2 linked regions of the Asanoa ferruginea genome follow. The protein of the gene in region 1 binds, or shares a complex with, the protein of each later gene. Links are inferred from orthologs where the notes say so. Each region holds a gene or a part of one and is shown on either strand. Other genes may lie near its edges.

Evidence for each region.
Region 2: sucB (region 1) and DFJ67_RS16140 share a complex: the UniProt entries of both Bacillus subtilis proteins name them as parts of the 2-oxoglutarate dehydrogenase (OGDH) complex. The link is inferred for Asanoa ferruginea from one-to-one orthologs.

What each region holds. Positions count from the first base shown.
Region 1 is NZ_QUMQ01000001.1:8,875,970-8,879,232, forward strand. The notes cover bases 292-3,249. They hold sucB (2-oxoglutarate dehydrogenase, E2 component, dihydrolipoamide succinyltransferase), read left to right. Parts: upstream 292-809; coding sequence 810-2,690; downstream 2,691-3,249. Other genes in these bases: lpdA (dihydrolipoyl dehydrogenase), read left to right, coding at 292-767; DFJ67_RS41285 (MFS transporter), read left to right, coding at 2,802-3,249. Outside these bases: more of lpdA, read left to right, coding at 1-291; more of DFJ67_RS41285, read left to right, coding at 3,250-3,263. UniProt on the Bacillus subtilis protein: E2 component of the 2-oxoglutarate dehydrogenase (OGDH) complex which catalyzes the second step in the conversion of 2-oxoglutarate to succinyl-CoA and CO(2).
Region 2 is NZ_QUMQ01000001.1:3,408,250-3,412,839, reverse strand. What follows is about bases 267-4,551. They hold DFJ67_RS16140 (multifunctional oxoglutarate decarboxylase/oxoglutarate dehydrogenase thiamine pyrophosphate-binding subunit/dihydrolipoyllysine-residue succinyltransferase subunit), read left to right. Parts: upstream 267-568; coding sequence 569-4,351; downstream 4,352-4,551. Other genes in these bases: DFJ67_RS42725 (DUF6104 family protein), read left to right, coding at 4,356-4,532; DFJ67_RS16145 (ABC transporter permease subunit), read left to right, coding at 267-435. In the rest of the region: more of DFJ67_RS16145, read left to right, coding at 1-266; pta (phosphate acetyltransferase), read left to right, coding at 4,580-4,590. UniProt on the Bacillus subtilis protein: E1 component of the 2-oxoglutarate dehydrogenase (OGDH) complex which catalyzes the decarboxylation of 2-oxoglutarate, the first step in the conversion of 2-oxoglutarate to succinyl-CoA and CO(2).

The sequences.
Region 1 (3,263 bases):
TCGCCGCCGAAGACGAAGACCTGTCGAAGGCGTTGGAGCGGGCCTACCGCAAGCGCGGCATCAACTTCAAGGTCGGCAAGCCGTTCGAGAAGGTCGAGCGCACCGAAAACGGCGTGCGCGCGACCCTCGCCGGCGGCGAGACCGTCGAGGCGGAGATCATGCTGGTCGCCGTCGGCCGCGGCCCGACGACCGCCAACCTCGGCTACGAGGAGCAGGGCGTCACGCTCGACCGCGGCTTCGTGATCACCGACGAGCGGCTGCGCACCTCGGTGCCCAACGTCTTCGCCGTCGGCGACATCGTGCCCGGCCTCCAGCTCGCCCACCGCGGCTTCCAGCAGGGCATCTTCGTCGCCGAGGAGATCGCCGGGCTCAACCCGGCCGTCATCGACGAGGCCGGCATCCCGCGGGTCACCTACTCCGACCCCGAGCTGGCGTCGGTCGGCCTCACCGAGGCCAAGGCCAAGGAGCGCTACGGCGCCGAGAAGGTCACCGCCTACAACTACAACCTCGGCGGCAACGGCCGCAGCCAGATCCTCAAGACCGCGGGCTTCATCAAGGTCGTCCGGGTCGACGACGGGCCGGTTGTCGGGATTCACATGGTCGGCGCACGGGTCGGCGAGTTGATCGCCGAGGCCCAGCTGATCTACAACTGGGAGGCCTACCCGGCCGAGGTCGCCCAGCTCATCCATCCGCACCCGACGCAGTCGGAGGCGCTCGGCGAGGCACACCTCGCCCTCGCCGGCAAGCCGCTGCACGCGCACGCCTAGCCGACCCGTCCCCGGTCGCACGACAAAGGAGTCCTGAGAGAGATGCCGGTATCGGTCACCATGCCTCGCCTCGGCGAGAGCGTCACCGAGGGCACGATCACCCGCTGGTTGAAGCAGGAGGGTGACACCGTCGAGGTCGATGAGCCGTTGCTGGAGGTCTCCACCGACAAGGTCGACACGGAGATCCCGTCGCCGGCCGCCGGTGTGCTCAGCCGCATCGTCGTCCACGAAGACGAGACGGCCGAGGTCGGCAGCGAGCTCGCGGTGATCGACGGGGAAGGCTCCGGTGGCGGTGCGCCCGCGGCGGAGTCCGCGCCCGCCGAGGCCGCGGTGCCGTCGGCCGAGGCGGAGACCGAAGCTGACGCCGAGGCCGAGGCCGCTGAGCCCGAGCCCGCCGCGGAGCCGGAGCCGGCCCCCGTGGCCCAGGCCGCCGAGTCCGGTGGCGGCGAGTCGGGTGGCGGCGAGTCCACTGTGGTCGCCATGCCGGCACTCGGCGAGAGCGTCACCGAGGGCACGGTCACCCGCTGGCTCAAGGAGGTCGGCGACACCGTCGAGGTCGACGAGCCGCTGCTCGAGGTCTCCACCGACAAGGTCGACACGGAGATCCCGTCGCCGGTCGCCGGCACGCTGCTGGAGATCAGGGTTCCGCAGGACGAGACCGCTGACGTCGGCGCGGCGCTCGCCGTGATCGGCGCGGCCGGTGGTGCTACCGGCGGCTCGTCCGCGCCGGCGCCCGCCCCGACCGAGGCGGCCGCGCCGGCCAAGGCGGAGCCTGCCGAGGCCAAGCCCGCCGAGGCCAAGCCCGCCGAGGCCAAGCCCGCCGAGACGAAGCAGGAAGCTCCGGCCCCCGAGCCCGCGCAGGCGCAGCCGGCCAAGGCACCCGCGCCGCGCCAGGCACCGGCCCGTGAGCCGGCCCCGGCAGCCGCCGCGGCCGCGCCGGCCCGCCCAGCGCAGTCGGCCGCGCCCGGCGGCGACGAGAGCAACGGCTACGTCACCCCGCTGGTCCGCAAGCTGGCCAACGACCAGGGTGTCGACCTGTCGACGCTGAGCGGCACCGGCGTCGGCGGCCGGATCCGCAAGCAGGACGTGCTCGACGCCGCGGCCAAGGCCAAGGAGGAGGCGGCCGCCCGTGCCGCCGCTCCGGCAGCACCGGCCGCGCCCGCCGCCGCGCCGAAGGCCGCAGCCGCGCCGAGCCCGCTGCGCGGCCGGGTGGAAAAGCTGACCCGCATCCGCCGCACGATCGCGACCCGCATGGTCGAGTCGCTCCAGGTGTCGGCTCAGCTCACCACCGTGGTCGAGGTCGACGTGACCCGCATCGCGCAGTTGCGCCAGCGGGCCAAGAACGACTTCCAGCAGCAGCACGGCGTCAAGCTGTCGTTCCTGCCGTTCTTCGCGCTGGCGTCGGTGGAGGCCCTGCGCACCCACCCGTCGGTCAACTCGAAGATCGACATGGAGGCCGGCGAGGTCACCTACTACGACGCCGAGCACCTGGCCATCGCGGTCGACACCGAGAAGGGCCTGGTCGTTCCGGTCATCAAGGACGCCGGCGACCTCAACCTGGCGGGCCTGGCCCGGCGGATCGCCGACGTGGCCGAGCGCACCCGGAGCAACAAGATCAGCCCCGACGAGTTGTCCGGCGGCACGTTCACGCTGACCAACACCGGCAGCCGGGGCGCGCTGATCGACACGCCGATCATCAACCAGCCCCAGGTCGCGATCCTGGGCACCGGCGCGGTCGTCAAGCGCGCGGTCGTCATCAACGACCCCGACCTGGGCGAGGTCATCGTGCCCCGCTCGATGGTCTACCTGTCGCTGTCCTACGACCACCGGATCGTCGACGGTGCCGACGCCGCCCGGTTCCTGACCGCGATCAAGGAGCGGCTCGAGGCCGGCAACTTCGAGGCTGACCTCGGCCTCGCCTGACGGTTGTTGTTTCGTTGAAGGGCCCGGCGCGTTCGCGCCGGGCCCTTCGCTCTATCGCGTTCGCCGTTTCCGGGCGAGCATGTCGGGGTGCCCGCTGCCGGACCTCCCGCCATGGATCGTCGACTGACGTTCCTGTTCGCCCTCGCTGCCGGGGTCGCCGTCGGCAACCTCTACCTGGCCCAACCGCTGCTCGACTTGATCGGCCGGGATCTCGGGGCGTCCGCCACCAGCGCCGGGTGGTTGATCACGGCGACCCAGGTCGGCTATGCCGCCGGCGTGTTGCTGATCGTGCCGCTCGGCGACGTGGTCGACCGGCGGAGGCTGGTGCCCGGCATGTTGCTGTGCTCTGCGGCGGCGCTGGCGTTCTGTGCGGTGGCGCCGACGATCGGGGCGTTGCTGGTCGCGGTGAGCCTGCTCGGCCTCACCACGGTCTCCGGTCAGATCCTCACCCCACTCGCCGGCGACCTCGCCGATGACGCGCGCCGGGGCCGCGTCGTGGGCACGGTGGCGTCCGGGATCCTGACCGGCATCCTGACCTCGCGCACCATCAGCGGTCTGGTCGCCGACGTGGCC
Region 2 (4,590 bases), 5.5 Mb from region 1 along the record:
ACGACCGCGCTCAACATCCCGGCCACGATGATCTTCTTCCAGAGCGAAAACCTGCCGACCCACTTCGGCGACTCGTCGGTGCAGCGGGCCATCCTGCTCAACGGCCTGGCCTACCTGCTCTGGGGCATCTTCGGCGTGGGCATCGGCGTGCTGATGCGCAGCCAGATCGCGGCGACCGTGACGGCCGTGCTGGCCTATGTGCTCGGCACCGCGATCGTCGGCTTCCTGTTCACGCTGCTCTCCCAGTCGCTCGACCAGCCGTGGATCAACAACGTGCAATACGCACTGCCGTCGATCGCTTCCGGGTTGATGGTCGCTGGGCGTGACCTTCCCGACCAGCCGGCCTACTGGGTCGGCGGCGTGATCCTGGTCGCCTGGGCCGTGGTCACCGGCACTGTCGGAACCCTCATCACACGCACGCGCGACATCTCCTAACATCTTCCCGCGTTTTAACCTGTGAGACGTGACACGGACGGACGTCGGCGACGGCCGTCCATGTCGCGCGGCGTAGCCTTGGACCCGACTTCTCACACATACACACAGCGCGCGGAAGAGGCGATTACCGGCCGTGTCGAGCCAGCAGACATCCGATAACCCACTGGCGGGTTTCGGCCCCAACGAGTGGATCGTCGACGAGATGTATCAGCGCTATCTCGCGGATCCGAAGAGCGTAGACCCGGCGTGGCACGACTTTTTCGCCGACTATCGCCCAGACGGTGACGGCTCCTCGCCCACTCAGGCCACCGCCAAGACCGCGAAGCAGACGGCCGCCCGCGCCGGCACCGACGCCCCCGGTGCGGCCACGTCCCCCGAGCCCCGTGCGGCCGATGCGAAGCCCGCCGCGAAGGTAACCCCGGCAACTGCGAAGAGTGACGGCAAGGTGGAAACCCCCGCGAAGGCCGTCAAGGCCCCGGCGCAGCCGCGACCCGCCACGACCCCCGCCCCCGCCAAGACCTCTCCTCCCGCCAGCAAGGCCGCGGCGCCCGCGGCCGATAAGGCTGCCGAGACCACCCCCTTGCGTGGCGTCGCCGCGCGCATCGTCCAGAACATGGACGCCTCTCTCGCGGTCCCGACCGCGACCAGCGTCCGGGCCGTGCCCGCGAAGCTCCTGGTCGACAACCGCATCGTGATCAACAACCACCTGGCCCGCGGCCGGGGTGGCAAGGTCAGCTTCACCCACCTGATCGGCTGGGCGATGGTCCGCGCGCTGCGCGAGATCCCGGAGATGAACAACTCGTTCACCGAGGTCGGCGGCAAGCCCGCGGTCGTGCAGCCCAACCACATCAACCTGGGCATCGCGATCGACCTCAAGCGTCCCGACGGCACCCGCACTCTGGTCGTGCCGTCGATCAAGGGCGCCGAGGCGATGGACTTCCGGCAGTTCTGGCAGGCCTATGAGGACATCGTCCGGCGGGCCCGGCGCAACGAGCTGACCATGGACGACTACGCCGGCACGACGATCTCGCTGACCAACCCGGGCGGCATCGGCACCGTGCACTCGCAGCCCCGGCTGATGGTCGGCCAGGGCACGATCATCGGCGTCGGCGCGATGGAATACCCGGCCCCCTACGCCGGCATGTCCGAAGAGCGGCTGGCCGACCTCGCCGTCAGCAAGATCATCACGCTGACCAGCACCTACGACCACCGGATCATCCAGGGCGCGCAGTCCGGCGAGTTCCTCAAGGCGATCCACGAGCTGGTGCTCGGCGAGCGCGGCTTCTACGACCAGATCTTCACCTCGCTGCGGATCCCCTACGAGCCGGTCCGCTGGATGCGCGACGTCGCGGTCAGCTCCGAGGGCGCGATCGACAAGACCGCGCGGGTGATCGAGCTGATCCACGCCTACCGGGTGCGCGGTCACCTGATGGCCGACACCGACCCGCTCGAGTTCAAGATGCGCAGGCACCCCGACCTCGACGTGCTCCAGCACGATCTGACCCTGTGGGACCTCGACCGCAGCTTCCCGGTCGGCGGTTTCGCGGGCAAGCAGACGCTCAAGCTGCGCGACATCCTCGGCGTGCTGCGCGACAGCTACTGCCGCCGGGTCGGCATCGAATACATGCACATCCAGGACCCGGAAGAGCGGCGCTGGATCCAGGACCGGATAGAGCGCAAATACGAGAAGCCGACGCCGGAGGAGCAGAAGCACATCCTCAACCGGCTCAACGCGGCCGAGGCGTTCGAAACCTTCCTGCAGACGAAATACGTAGGCCAGAAGCGCTTCTCGCTCGAAGGTGGAGAGTCGCTGATCCCGCTGCTCGACGAGGTGCTCCAGACCGCCGCCGAGGGCGACCTCGACGAGGTCGTGATCGGGATGGCCCACCGCGGCCGGCTCAACGTGCTCGCCAACATCGTCGGCAAGCCCTACGAGAAGATCTTCTCCGAGTTCGAGGGGCACATCGACCCGAAGTCGGCGCACGGCTCCGGCGACGTGAAATACCACCTGGGCCAGAACGGCAAGTTCACGACGCCCGACGGTGAGCACGCGATCAGCGTCTCGGTGACCGCCAACCCGTCGCACCTCGAAGCCGTCGACCCGGTGATGGAAGGCATCGTCCGGGCCAAGCAGGACCGCATCGACCTCAAGCTGGAGGGCTACACCGTCCTGCCGCTGGCCATCCACGGCGACGCGGCCTTCGCGGGCCAGGGCGTGGTCGCGGAGACGCTCAACCTCTCGCAGCTGCGCGGCTACCGCACCGGCGGCACCGTGCACGTGGTGGTCAACAACCAGGTCGGCTTCACCACCGCGCCGGAATACTCGCGCTCGTCGCTCTACTCGACCGACGTCGCCCGGATGATCCAGGCGCCGATCTTCCACGTCAACGGCGACGACCCCGAAGCCGTCGTCCGGGTCGCGCGGCTGGCGTTCGAATACCGCCAGGCGTTCAACAAAGACGTGGTGATCGACCTGGTCTGCTACCGGCGCCGCGGTCACAACGAGGGCGACGACCCTTCGATGACCAACCCGCTGATGTACGCGATCATCGACCAGAAGCGTTCGGTCCGGAAGCTCTACACCGAGGAGCTGATCGGCCGCGGCGACATCACCGTCGACGACGCCGAAGAGCTGCTCCGTGACTACCAGGCCCAGCTCGAGCAGGTGTTCAAGGCGACCCGCGACGCGGCGGCCAGCGGCACCCGGCCGGTGCGCAGCCGTCAGCCCGAGCCGGAGCCGGCGGTCGAGACGGCCGTTCCGATCGAGGCGGTCCGCGCGGTCGGCGAGGCACACGTCAACCTGCCGGAGGGCTTCACCCCGCACAAGCGGCTCCAGCAGTTGCTCGACCGGCGCCACAAGATGTCTGTCGAGGGCAACATCGACTGGGGCTTCGGCGAGATCATCGCGTTCGGCACGCTGCTGGCCGACGGGCTCACCGTCCGGCTGGCCGGCCAGGACTCGCGCCGCGGCACGTTCGTGCAGCGGCACGCCTCGGTCGTCGACGCCGACACCGGCAAAGACTTCCTGCCGCTGCAGACGCTCACGAAGGACCGCGCCCGGTTCTTCATCCACGACTCGCTGCTCTCCGAATACGCCGCGATGGGCTTCGAATACGGCTACTCGGTGGAGAACACCGAGGCGCTGGTGTTGTGGGAGGCCCAGTTCGGCGACTTCGCCAGCGGCGCCCAGTCGGTGATCGACGAGTTCATCACTTCGGGCGAGGTCAAGTGGGGCCAGCAGTCGGCGCTGACGCTGCTGCTCCCGCACGGCCACGAGGGCCAGGGTCCCGACCACACCTCCGGCCGGCCCGAGCGCTGGCTCCAGATGTGCGCCGAAGACAACATGCGGGTGGCCATCCCGACCACCCCGGCCAACTACTTCCACCTGCTGCGCCGGCAGGCCCTGTCGTCGAAGCGCAAGCCGCTGGTGGTCTTCACGCCCAAGTCGCTGCTGCGGCACAAGCTGGTCGTCTCGTCGGTGGAAGACTTCGCCACCGGCAGCTTCCAGCCGGTCATCCCCGACACCAGCGGGCTCGACCCGGCCGGTGTGCGGCGGGTGCTGCTCTGCTCCGGCAAGCTCTACTACGACCTGGTGCAGGCCCGCGCCGAGCGCAAGATCACCGACACCGCACTCGTACGCATGGAGCAGCTCTACCCGCTCCCCGTCGACGAGGTAAAGGCGGCGCTGGCGCAGTTCCCCAACGCGGTCGACTTCGCCTGGGTGCAGGAAGAGCCGGCCAACCAGGGTGCCTGGTCGTTCGTCGCGCTCAACCTGCTCGAGCACCTCGAGGGCGTGCGGCTGCGGCGGATCTCCCGCCCGGCGGCCGCGGCGCCGTCGGTGGGCTCGACCCGGCTGCACGACGCCGAGCAGAGCGCGCTGATCGAGGCCGCACTGCCTCGGCCCGCTGAGGGGTAGGAACGTGTACTTCACCGACCGGGGCATCGAGGAGCTGACCGAGCGCCGAGGTGCCGAGACGGTGTCGCTGGAGTGGGTCGCCGACCGGCTCCGCGACTTCGTCGACGACAACCCGGAGTTCGAGACGCCGATGGAGCGCTTCGCCACCTTCCTGGCCCGCCTCGACGACGACGAAGACTGACGCGCCGATCACTGCGCCCCACAGGCCCACCTCGGTAGGTTGGGTTGGTGGGGCGCAG